One region of the Granulosicoccus antarcticus IMCC3135 genome, then DNA from elsewhere that is predicted to be linked to it. Evidence: predicted binding sites of a transcription regulator. Region 1 holds the regulator's gene; each other region holds the start of a gene.
What was found. Region 1 encodes FNR, which switches genes on or off when oxygen is low (the NO sensors DNR and NnrR bind a similar motif). Its sites were predicted from a motif close to TTGATNTANATCAA; they were not measured.
Positions count from the first base shown of each region.

Region 2: the regulator FNR is predicted to act here: its motif matches at 2,055-2,068, upstream of IMCC3135_RS17290 (nitrate/nitrite transporter).
Region 3: the regulator FNR is predicted to act here: its motif matches at 2,443-2,456, upstream of IMCC3135_RS21440 (HAMP domain-containing protein).

Region 1 is NZ_CP018632.1:2,883,927-2,888,202, forward strand. It holds gene mgrA (L-glyceraldehyde 3-phosphate reductase) at 1-663, shown strand, start outside; gene IMCC3135_RS12515 (DksA/TraR family C4-type zinc finger protein) at 743-1,009, shown strand; gene IMCC3135_RS12520 (DMT family transporter) at 1,040-1,906, shown strand; gene fnr (fumarate/nitrate reduction transcriptional regulator Fnr) at 1,927-2,694, opposite strand; gene hemN (oxygen-independent coproporphyrinogen III oxidase) at 2,796-4,148, shown strand.
Region 2 is NZ_CP018632.1:3,991,783-3,996,058, forward strand. It holds gene IMCC3135_RS17280 (Tn3 family transposase) at 1-1,347, shown strand, start outside; gene IMCC3135_RS34750 (CE1 family esterase) at 1,344-1,976, opposite strand; gene IMCC3135_RS17290 (nitrate/nitrite transporter) at 2,183-4,276, shown strand, end outside.
Region 3 is NZ_CP018632.1:4,933,802-4,938,077, reverse strand. It holds gene IMCC3135_RS21450 (SPFH domain-containing protein) at 1-582, opposite strand, end outside; gene IMCC3135_RS21445 (tetratricopeptide repeat protein) at 734-1,762, opposite strand; gene IMCC3135_RS21440 (HAMP domain-containing protein) at 1,779-2,423, opposite strand; gene IMCC3135_RS21435 (phospholipase D-like domain-containing protein) at 2,562-4,025, shown strand; gene IMCC3135_RS21430 (endonuclease/exonuclease/phosphatase family protein) at 4,053-4,276, shown strand, end outside.

The DNA of each region.
Region 1 (4,276 bases):
AGCCTGAAACGCATGGGGTTGGATTATGTGGATATCTTCTATTCACACCGTTTTGATCCCAATACACCATTAGAGGAAACCATGGGTGCGCTGGATCATATCGTTCGATCCGGCAGAGCCATGTATGTGGGTATCTCATCGTACAATTCGGAACGGACGCGCGAGGCGGTAGCCATCTTGAAAAGCCTGGGTACTCCGTGCCTGATACATCAACCCAGCTACAACATTCTCAATCGCTGGGTCGAGACAGATGGTCTGAAAGATACTCTCAAGGAGTTGGGTGTCGGCTCGATCGCCTACACACCATTGGCGCAGGGGATGTTGACAGACAAGTACCTCAACGGCATTCCCGAAGGCAGTCGTGCCACTCAGGGGAAGTCTCTCAAAAAGTCATTTGTGTCCGAAAAAGCGGTAGAGAGTATTCGCGCCCTTAATGAAATAGCACTTGGTCGGGGTCAGAGCCTGGCGCAGATGGCGATTGCGTGGGTGCTACGTAACGAAGGCATCACAACAGCGTTGATTGGTGCCTCAAAGCCTGAGCAGGTGGTGCAGTGTGCAGCCGCTGTCAACAACCTTGAATTTACTCAAGAGGAGCTGACAGCTATTGATGCGAGTGCGAATGAAGAGGATATTAACCTCTGGGCAAAATCTTCAGAGTCCTGATCTCTGGGGTCGCTTCACTGGATGATGGTAGGGGCGGTGCGTGAGTGCACCGCTCTAATTCAATCTAGAGGGTCAGGTCATGGCGGGTGGTTGGTCAAAAGATGGGGCTGTACAGGATCAGATTGATGCCAGTGTCGATGAGGCCGTCAATCGGGCTCGGCAACAACTGCACAAGGGTGAGAGTCTGGTTGATTGTGAGGAATGTGGAGAGCCCATTCCGGAGGCTCGTCGGCGTGCTGTCAGTGGTGTTCGATTGTGTGTAACCTGTCAGGAAAATGCTGACGAGCATCGCAGCGAGCAAGCCGGCTTCAACCGGCGAGGCAGCAAGGACAGCCAGCTGCGTTGATCGGGCGGCACGGTATTCTGAGAGTTATTGATGAAGATTTTGATTGCCTGTGCCCCGGGTATTTTTTTACTGCTCTGGTCGGGTGGATTCACTGTGGCCAAGATAGGCATCAGCGACGCTGATCCGCTAACGTTGCTCGCCTTGCGTTATGCCTGCGTTGTCGTGATATTGCTGCCTTTTTGCCTGATCATCAAGCCGCCTTTGCCCAAGGGCAGGCAGCAATGGTTGAACCTTGCCCTGGTAGGGTTTCTGATACAGGTTGCCTATTTTGGTACGGCCTGGATGGCATTCTACAAGGGCGGTTCGGCAGGCACCGTGGCACTGATCACCTCACTGCAACCCATTCTGGTCGCCTTGATCATGCCGATGATGTCCAGCGAGCGGGTGTCTATCAAACGCTGGCTCGGCCTCGCTCTGGGGCTTGCAGGCACCAGTCTGGTATTGGCGGGCAATGCCGGGATCGAACCTATCAGCCTGACGGTGCTGGTATTCTCGACATCTGCCTTGATTGCGTTCACGATAGCGACGGTGTGGGAAAAGCGTTTTGGTGTTGCGCATCATCCGTTGACGTCAAACATGGTTCAGTACACCGTGGGACTTGCGGGTACCTTGCCGTTGGCGTTGCTATTTGAGCCCATGCATATTGAGGTGACTGTGCCGTTTCTGTTTGCACTGGCCTACCTGGTACTGGGTAACTCCCTGCTTGCCATCAGTTTGCTGCTGATGATGATTCGTCGAGGTGAGGCTACGCGTGTGTCCGCCTTGTTTTTTCTGGTGCCGCCAGTCTCTGCGCTCATCGCCTGGCTGGTTCTGGATGAGCACATGAGTTCACTGGCCTGGCTCGGTATGGCTGTGGCTGCTATCGGTGTCTGGATGACGACTCGCCGCGTGGTGTGAGCGGCAGGGAAGGGTCTGACTCAGCTCAGGACTTGCTTGTTAGCATTGATCAGTTGGCGCAACTGCCCCATGTCTATCAGTTTTATCTGTTTGCCTTGCGCCTCTATCAGCCCTTGTTCGTGAAACTTGGAAAACGTGCGTGAGACAGTTTCGAGTTTCAAACCCAGGTAGCTGCCAATCTCCTGACGAGTCATGCGTAGCACGAACTCAACGGAGGAATACCCCAGATGGCGATAACGTTCCGAGAGATTCAGAAGAAAGGCTGCTACGCGCTCTTCGGCCTTCATGGTGCCCAGTAACAGCATGACATTGTGTTCGCGCATGATTTCACGGCTCATGATGCGGTGTAGTTGGTGCTGCAAAGGTGGGAACTCGCGGGCGATGCGTTCCAGGTCGGTGTAGGGAAGGATGCAGACCTCGCTGTCTTCCAGAGCAATGGCATCGACCCCGTGCTGCTCTGTTGCTACGCCTTCAAAGCCGAGTAGCTCGCCGGGAACCTGGAAGCCGGTTATCTGGTCACGCCCATCGGTGGAGGTGATGCGTGTTTTGAAAAAACCGGCTCGCACGGCATACAGTGAATTGAAATCATCACCGACACGAAATACGTATTCTCCTCGCTTGATCCGTTTGCGCATTGACACCAGATTGTCGAGTTTTGCCAGATCAGTGGCTGGAATTCCACCCGGCACGCACAGGGTTCGGAGGCTACAGGTGGCGCAGGCGTCAGTGAGAGGCTTGTGGACGTGTATCTGAGGGCACTCATTGCACTGGGTCGAGGGATTGTTCATGTTCCTATACGTCGCTCATGTCTTTAAGCCCTTCGTCATTGATCGAAAGATCGTTGACATTAATCAAATCCGAATTTGACCACTTCGGTGATAGTACCATTATGAAAGAAGTCGACATTCGTGCCCCTAGATATACCAGTTATCCTACAGCTGACCGATTTGTCGAGGCTTTCGGGCCGGAAGACTATATCCGGCATCTGCAAGCTCGGGAAATGCGTCCGGCGGTACCGCTGTCGGTCTACGTTCACATCCCGTTCTGCAGTGCTCTTTGTTACTACTGTGCGTGCAGCAAGAAGATTACTCGCAATTACGAGAAGGCCGAACGCTATGTGAGACATCTTGTGGCAGAGTTGTCGCTGGTAGACGCCAGGCTTGGAGGTGATCGACGCCTGTTGCAACTGCACCTGGGTGGTGGCACGCCAACCTTTTTGAAAGAAAGAGAGCTGAGAATACTCATGAGTGCTCTTCGTGAGCATTATGCGCTGTCATCTTCCGGTGAATACTCCATAGAAGTGGACCCACGCACGGTTGATGATGAAAAAATGGCGCTGTTGAGCGAGCTTGGCTTCAACCGTATCAGTCTGGGGGTGCAGGATTTTGATCGTCAGGTGCAAACGGCCATCAATCGAGTGCAACCTGAAACACTGGTGCAATCTGTTCTGGATCGAGCCCGGTCACTGGGTTTTGAATCGACCAATTTCGATCTCATCTATGGCTTGCCCAGGCAGACACTGGCCGGGTTCGAGAAAACGATCGACTCTGTCATTGCCATGCGTCCCGATCGAATCGCGTTGTACAGCTATGCACACATGCCTTTAGTGTTCAAATCGCAGCGACTCATCAGTATCAATGACATGCCGAACGTTGCAACCAGTCAGGCTGTTTTTCGGATGGCCAATGAAAGGCTGGAAGCGGCAGGTTACGAGTATATCGGTATGGATCACTATGCTTTGCCGGATGACCCATTGGCAAAGGCGCATCGTAACGGCCTGTTGCACCGGAATTTTCAAGGGTATACAACACAGCCAGATTGTGACCTGGTCGCTCTGGGGTCCAGTTCCATTAGTCGCATTGGCAGTTGTTACAGTCAGAATCAAAAGAGTACCAACGATTACAACGACTGTATCTCGCAGGGCATATTGCCGACTCAAAGGGGCCTTGAGCTATCCCGCGACGATATGCTCAGACGGGCGATTATCATGGCCATCATGTGCCAGGGAGAAGTCGACAAGGAGACTTTCGAAGTTAACTACCTGATTGATTTCAATCAGTATTTTGCCGAAGAGTTGTTGGCATTGGAGCCATTGATGCAAGCCGGTATGGTTGATGATGAATCAAGCCGCATCGTGGTAACGGCAACGGGCCGGCGTGAGGCGCTGCGTCTCATCAGTGCCTGCTTCGATCGTTACCTGAGCGATCAAAAGTCAAGGGCGCGTTATTCAAAGGTGCTTTAGTCCTGCGCCTCCCGGGAAGCTGACCCAGATATGTGACATCAGTAGGTATCGGTGTGGGTATCCAGCGACAGACGATCGGGTACAAACTCTCAGTAGTCGAATTACTGAAGCAATGTTCTGGCGGGTCG
Region 2 (4,276 bases), 1.1 Mb from region 1:
CTGACTATCACAGGCCTGGCCAAGCTGGATGAACCAGAAAGTTTGCTCGCCCTGCAGGACAAGGTAATGGCCCTGATGCCAAGCATCGATCTGCCAGAGTTGGTGTTGGAAATTCATGCCCACACAGGGTTTCTCGATACCTTCTCACATATCAGCGAGGCCAACGCTCGTGCCTCAGACATGCCGACGAGCATCTGTGCCGTGCTGCTGGCAGAGGCCTGCAATATTGGCAGAGAGCCTTTCGTTCGATCTGCAAGAACAGAACTGACGCGGCACCGATTACTGTGGGCGCATCAAAACTATATCCGTACGGAAACCTTAATCGACGCAAACGCAAGACTGGTTGATCACCAATCAACAATACCCCTGTCTCTGCATTTTGGTGGTGGTGAAGTCGCTTCGGCAGATGGGATGCGCTTTGTCAGTTCAGGCAGAACCATTCACTCTGGTGCAAACCGCAAATACTTTGGCTCGGGTCGCGGGATCACCTGGTACAACTTTCTCTCTGATCAATACGCAGGCTTTCATGGCATCGTGGTGCCTGGCACGCTCAGAGACTCAATCTTCGTTCTCGAAGGTTTACTGGAACAGCAAACAGGTCTCATTCCACGAGAGATCATGACCGACACGGCTGGTGCCAGCGACATGATCTTTGGCCTGTTCTGGTTACTTGGCTACCAGTTTTCGCCTCGCCTGGCAGACGCAGGAGAAGCCAGGCTGTGGCGCATCGACAAGGAAGCGGATTACGGTGTGCTGGATGATCTGGTTCGCAGCTGCATAAAACCTCAGCGATTCGAGACTCAGTGGGATGAAATGTTGCGTGTTGCAGGATCGCTGAAACTCGGCACTGTTTCGGCGTCTGAGCTGATTCGCTCGTTGTTGAAAAGTGATCGACCCTCAGCGCTGGCGCAAGCGATCATCGAAGTGGGTCGCATCAACAAAACGCTGTATCTGCTGAACTACATCGACAACGAAGACTACCGCCGCCGAATTCTGACGCAACTTAATCGCGGTGAGAGCCGTCACGCGCTTGCTCGAGCAATTTGCTACGGAAAACGGGGCGAGATTCAACAAAGCTACCGTGAAGGGCAAGAGGATCAACTCGGCGCGCTGGGACTCGTCACCAATGCCGTTGTGCTATGGAACACCATCTATATGGATGCCGCTATCAATCGACTGCGTGAACAAGGAGAAGAAATCATTGAGGCGGATCTAGCAAGACTGTCACCGCTGATCAACAAACACATCAACATGCTGGGCCATTATTCTTTTGCGCTGGCAGAGGGGATCAAATCAGGCGTGCTCAGACCTTTAAACGACCCAAACACGGGGCCGTTCGGTGCTTAGCGCAACTTTTCGTTCCATTGGGCTTCATACCCCTGGAAGAGGCAGCACCGGTCGGAAGTCCGGAATGAACGCCGACGGCTGCAAACAATTCGGGATACTGTTCCGCCATGATCAACGCCATTGCACCCCCGGGCGCAGAATCCGGCGATGAAGACACGGTTGGGGTCAATCGGATGGTTGGCCAATATCTCTAGAGTCAAGGCATTCAACAAAGCCGGCTCTCCACTACCTCGTTGCTGGTGTGCTGACTCATACCAGTTCCAACATAGATTCGCGTTGGCGGTTGCCGGTTGAGTAGGATACAGCACGAACATACCGTGTTCTTCGGCCAGGGCGTTCATCTGTGTCCCTGCAGAAAAACCCTGGGCGTCCTGTGTACAACCATGCAGCATTACCAACAAGGGTGCAGTCGAGCCATCAACGTCGAATGGTTTGAACAATTTGTAATTCAGTGATTCGCCGTTATGGGCATGCGAGCCATCGATGAATGCACTGGAAGTTCCTACCTTGCTCGCCTCTGGATTGATAGTCTTGATACCACCAACGGATGACTCTATCTGCTCCGTTCTTTCTCCAGAAGCCTTTGTATTGTCGGCAGACGCCCTGTCGCTCGTGAGCGATACGAGCACTAAAACACATAGTTCACAAGTTATTTTTAGTTGTATGGGCAATTTACTTAACGTTTTACAAGGGTGGTCCAGTAAGCATTGATCTACATCAAGGCATAGAGATCTTTAGGGGAAGATACTCGCGGTTCGCGAACAACTATCATTCCTTCAGCTCGCAAAGACTGTCTTGACGGAATGACTCGTACCCGAACCTTCGGAACCTATTGATGAGTCAAACAAAAACATCCGGGCCACCATCCGGAGCCCCACCCGCCACGAACACCTCACAGCAAAATCGAATACTAGGCATGAGTACTCTGGCCTTCACATTCTGTTTTGCCGTGTGGACCATATTTGCGATCATCGGCGTGCGTATCAAGCAAGACCTGGGCTTGAGCAACACAGAATTCGGCCTGCTAGTCGGCACACCGATACTGACCGGTTCCTTATCCCGAATTTTCCTTGGTATCTGGACCGATCAATACGGTGGGCGAATCGTTAATACAATAACGATGCTGACCGCAGCGGCAGCTACCTTCGCCTTGTCATATGCCACCAGCTATCCAGTGATGCTTTTGGCGGCACTTGGCGTGGGTCTGGCTGGCGGTACATTTTCGGTGGGTGTCGCCTACGTTTCCAAGTGGTTTCCGAAAGAAAAGCAAGGAACCGCCCTGGGAATCTTCGGTATGGGCAACCTGGGGTCTGCCATCACCGTTTTCATCGCCCCGTTCGTCATGGTTGCCTTTGGCTGGACTACCGTCGCCCAGGTCTGGGCTAGCGTGCTGGCGGTCATGGCCGTGGTGTTCTGGCTAAGTACCGAGGATGAACCCTCATTGAAAGCCCGTCGTCTGGCAGGTGAGAAGCCACGCAGCGCTCTGAGTCAATTAGAGCCGTTAAGAAATCTGCAAGTCTGGCGCTTTGCCACTTACTACTTTTTTGTCTTTGGTGCCTTTGTGGCGCTGGCCCTCTGGCTACCGCGTTATCTGGTGGGTGTCTACGATCTGGACATCAAGCAGGCCGGCATGATAGCTGCGCTTTATTCGGTCCCGGCGTCTGTTTTTCGCGCCTATGGAGGCCATCTATCCGACAAATTCGGAGCACGCCGCATCATGTACTGGACCTTCGGGGTATCCATACTGATGACCTTCATGCTCTCCTACCCTAATACTGATTACATCATTCACGGTATCAAGGGCGACATCATGTTTCAGACGAGCATGAGTCTTATCCCGTTCGTGTGCGCGATTTTCGTACTCGGATTCTTCATGTCGCTGGGTAAGGCGGCTGTATTCAAACACATCCCGGTCTACTACCCCGATCACGTCGGTGCCGTAGGTGGTCTTGTGGGCATGATCGGTGGTCTGGGTGGCTTTGTAATGCCTATAGCCTTTGGTGCACTACTGGATCTGACCGGTGTGTGGACCAGCAGTTTCATGTTGTTGTTTCTGGTCGCCTCGGTATCCATGGTATGGATGCATTTGTCCATTCGCAATATGGAACGTAAAGCCATGGCAGGCACCCTGGCAGATCTGCCCGAGTTGCCTGAAATGCTACCTCTGCACGGCGTTGAGCAACACGGCAAGCTGGCAGCCTCCAAGACGCTTGACGACTGGCGGCCGAATGATGAAGAGTTCTGGGAGAATAAAGGCAAACACATCGCCAAGCGCAACCTGTGGATCTCGATTGCCGCGTTGTTACTGGCGTTTTCCGTCTGGATGGTGTGGAGCGTGGTGGTAGCCAAACTGCCGTCCATCGGCTTTAACTTCTCGACTAATCAACTGTTCTGGCTGGCAGCATTACCCGGACTATCGGGTGCAACACTCAGAATATTCTATTCGTTCATGGTGCCCATTTTCGGCGGCAGGCTTTGGACAACCTTGACCACAGCCTCATTACTGGTGCCAGCATTCGGTATCGGCTACGCAACACAGAATCCAGAAACGCCGTATCTGATTTTTCTGGTACTTGCACTGCTGTGCGGATTAGGTGGTGGTAATTTCGCATCTTCCATGTCGAATATCTCGTTCTTCTTCCCCAAGAAAGAGAAAGGTAATGCGCTGGCGCTCAATGCGGGTCTTGGCAACCTGGGTGTCAGCGTGATGCAATTTCTGGTACCGCTGGTGGTCACCATTGGTGTGTTTGGCGTAATCGGCGGTGAGCCGGTAACCACGGATACGGGTCAGAACCTCTGGATCCAGAATGCAGGCTTCATCTGGGTACCTTTCCTGATGATCACAACGGTTGCAGCCTGGTTTGGCATGAACGACATCGCTTCCGCCAAAGCCTCGTTTTCAGAACAATCCGTCATATTCACTCGTAAG
Region 3 (4,276 bases), 2.0 Mb from region 1:
GAGCACCGTGGCGCGCTTGTCACGCTCAGCCTTCATCTGGCGTTCCATGGCCTCCAGAACGCTTTTGGGGGGGGTGATATCTTTTATTTCATAGCGAAGGCAGGTAGTTCCCCAAGCCTCGCCGGCTTCATTGATTGCCTGAACAATCGCCGAGTTGAGCAGATCTCTTTCTTCGAATGTGCGGTCCAGCGTGATCTTGCCGATTTCCGAACGCATGGTGGTTTGAGCCAGCTGCGTGACGCCGAATACATAGTTGTCGATGCCGTAGCTGGATTTTTCAGGGTCTATTACTTTCAAGTACAGAACGCCGTCGACGGTCAGCGTGATGTTGTCTTTGGTAATGGCGGATTGCGAGGGTACGTCCAGCGCCAGTTCCTTCAGCGATACCTTGTAGGCGACACGATCGATGATGGGTAGTATGAACTTCAGACCAGCGGTCAGTGTGGTTCTGAACTTGCCGAAACGTTCAACAACATAGGCCGTGTTCTGAGGGACAAATTTGACAGAAGAGTTGAGAAAGATCAGCGTAACGATCGCTATCCCGATCCAGAATGCAGAGCCAGAGCTCAGAAGAGTTTCCATACCAGTGGTGTCCTTGAAGTTGCAAGAGCGGGGCTTTATTCTAACTAATGTGATGCCAAAGCACCGCTCTTTCAATACTGCTCGGGTATTCTTCAGGACAATTCAAGGTGCTTGCCCCGTGAACTCAGGGGCAGCACCCGTAATGGATCAATCAGGCTGTACCCATGCTATCAAGTGCGCTATTGGCCCGATCAAACCACAAGCGTGAGACGAGATTGTCCTTGGCCATGGTGATACCCAGGGTATCGATGCCGGTGTGCCGATAACGCAGATCCAGAAAAATCTCGCGAGCAACCGAATCGTTACCTATCTGCTGCTGGGCAATCGCCTCGCTGTACAGAGCGGTATCGTAGTAAGTTGAATCGGGATATTCCTTGCGTAGTTGCTGCATGGTACGCAAGGCACCGGAGTAGTCTTTTTCATCCATCAGCTGGATATAGCCTTGTAGATACAAAGCATCATCTGCCAGATAACCATCGGGAAACAAAGTATGGACAACATCGAGCTGCATGCTGGCACCTTCCAGATCGCCCTCGTCACGCATATCCAGTGCTGAGAGGTAGAGATCGAAGTCGTCACCGTCGCCGTAGATTTCTGACTCGGTGATAACCGGCAGTTTGATGGTTGCCTTGGCTTTGTTGATGGTGACCGGCTCGCCTTCGATATAGTCGCTATAGGATTGTGCGGCTGCCGAGTAGTTTCCCGAGTTCTCCAGATCCTTGGCTTCGTAGTAGTTCTGTTCGTTGATATTGACGGATTCGGCCACCTGCTGAATGGTCTCGTAGTCAACGACGAAATTGGCAAACTTGCGACCGTCGGTGATGGGTTGGAAAGTGATACCCACGGTGATGGCTTCGGCAGGGTTGAGCACGATATCTTCAAAAAGATCGGTGGAAAATTCCTCTGCATTGTCTCCAGAGATCGTTATTGACGTCAGGGGATAGATATCAGCACCACGATTGGCAATCTGTATATTCTGCGTGGCACTGGTGCCAACATCATTGGTACCGAAATAGAAATCAGGTGTAGATATATACAGGTAGGTGCCGTTGACACCTGGCTCCTTGGTGGCTGTGCTGCCACTGTCACTGCCGCCGCTGCAGGCTTGCAATGCCAACGCAATCAGCGTCGCTGCCACCAGAGGGCGTAGTGCAAAGTGGTAACACGGTGAGGGATTCATGATTTCAAGCCGCATGTCAGGCCGCCTTTTGATTTACCGATGAAGAGTCGTCGTTCGCACTGCTGCTGGGCCGATCTATCTGAAAGTAATCCAGTGCATTGCGACATTCTGACAGCGCCTGGTTGATATCCTCGGCATTGCCAGCATTGGCTTCCAGCTCGCCGACCTGGTTGATGCCGGCTCGAGCGGCACGAATCTGTTCGCGTACGCTGCGCATGGCGTCGGTCAGTTCTCCTGCGATTTCACCGAATTCGTTCTTGTCCGACTCACGCAGACGCACATCCAGGTTTCCGTCACCAATTTCACGCAGGCTGCGCTTGATTGCAAGAATGGGATGTCCCAGACGGCGGGTGATGAAGATACCCAGCATGATGGTAATGCCCGCATTGACTAGTAACATGGCAATCAGCCAATTACCCAGGACATCAGACAGTGTCGGTAATGCTTCATTGGCCAGCGCCATGTCTTCGGAAACAAATAGCAGCGGTGCCATACCATCGAGCAAGCGCCCCAACATCTGGTGATAGAAAACGCCAACCAGTGCCGTGGTGATAGCCAGGTAAATGAATGTAAGCATGATCACGCGTCGAATTTCACGTGCCTGAAAGGTTTTATCACGCACAATAGCGAGAAAGAAATTGGAGTCTGACGAGCGAGCCATAGCGGACACCGAAACGTGATTGATATATGGCAGTGTCGGCGTATCTGTTACTAACTTGACTGGAGGAGCTCAAGCAATCTGCAAACCACTGCCTATACTTGTGGCCCAGTTCACAGCCCCCTTCGGGGACACCTTGCAATGAATGGCGATCCGCTAGATTACGTTGACCCGGGCACGGCCTTTTCGCTGGCAGGTCTGCTGTACCTGCTTCTGGCGCTGGCCGCCGGAGTGCATGTCGTTCTGAACAAGCAAAACGAGGGCGCAGCTTTCAGCTGGCTGGGGATCATCGTGCTGGCACCTCTCGTTGGAGCCATTCTGTACTGGTTGTTTGGCATCAATCGCATTCGACGCCGAGCCCAGGCTGAACTGCCCGATTACACGGTGTCGGTGAATGCTGAGGTGCAAGGCAATACCGTGGACTTGAATACGGTGCCGGATCACTGGCTGCCACTCATGCGCCTGGGTGGGGGCATTCACCACACGAACTACATGGCGGGCAACAGTGTCGAGCCTCTGATCAATGGCGATGCCGCCTATCCGGTCATGATCGATGCCATTAATCAGGCTTGCCAGTGCGTGGTGTTATCCAGTTATATCTTCGAATATGACGACGTCGGTAGTCAGTTTGTCGATGCTCTGGTCGCAGCGCACGAGCGGGGGGTGGAGGTGCGCGTTCTGATCGATGGTCTGGGCGTGGGGTATGGCTTCAGCCTGGTGCGGGCCGATCGGGTGCTGAGACGACGGGGTGTGAAGACAGCGCGGTTTCTGTCTACCTGGTCGACGGCTGGCACACGCTTCATCAATTTGCGTAATCACCGCAAGATACTGTCCGTGGATGGCCAGGTGGCCTTTGTCGGCGGCATGAATATTCGGGCAGGCAATCTGGTTAGCTCGGCGATGGAGGAGGTAGGTAGAAAGAGCAAACACCTGACTCAGGATGTGCATTTCAAGGTGCAGGGGCCTGTGATCAATCAGATCAATGCGGTGTTCGCGGCTGATTGGCAGTTTGCCGCTCGTGAGTCATTGAGCCTGCCGCACTGGCATGGAGAGGCTGCGGGTTCGGTCAGCATACGAGCCTTGCTTGATGGGCCGGACGATAACTACCAGAAGCTGCAATTGACCATATTGGGAGCGATACAGGCTGCCAAAACGCGAATTTGCGTCGTCTCTCCGTACTTTCTACCGGACAGAACCGTACTGAGTGCCTTGCAGATTGCCGTGTTGCGGGGTGTGCGCGTTGATATCTGCGTGCCGGCACGCAACAATCTGCTGTTTGTTGGCTGGGCGATGCTGGCCAATCGGCGCAAATTATTGCGTGATGGTATACACCTGCACGAGTCCGATGCACCATTCGATCATAGTAAGTTGTTTCTGGTCGATGATTATTGGAGCATGATTGGTTCCAGTAACTGGGATGCACGAAGTCTGGAACTGAATTTCGAAATCAACCTCGAATGCTATGACAAGCAAATGAACGCAGAAATGAGCACCATTTTCGAGCGCAAGCTTGCGAGTGCCAGTGAAGTCTCAGATTGCGCGGACCGATATCTTCTGTTGCGATTGCGAAACAATTTCTTTCGGTTATTTTCGCCTTATTTGTAAGGCGATGGAAAAGACAGCAATGTACCCATGATCCGTCGCCACCTGTTACCACATTGCTATACCGCAGATGATGAGCTGCAACAGCTGGGCACCGCCGTGCAGCCAGTGCTGGGTCCCTTCATTCGATGCCTGGTCTGGAATATTCTGAAAGCCAAGCGTCCCAGTTGGTCGGTAGACTTTCAGGCGCTGATCGCTGATCGTGATCTGGCGCTGTTGCAGGAGGCCGTGTTCAATGCACCCTCTGATGCCTT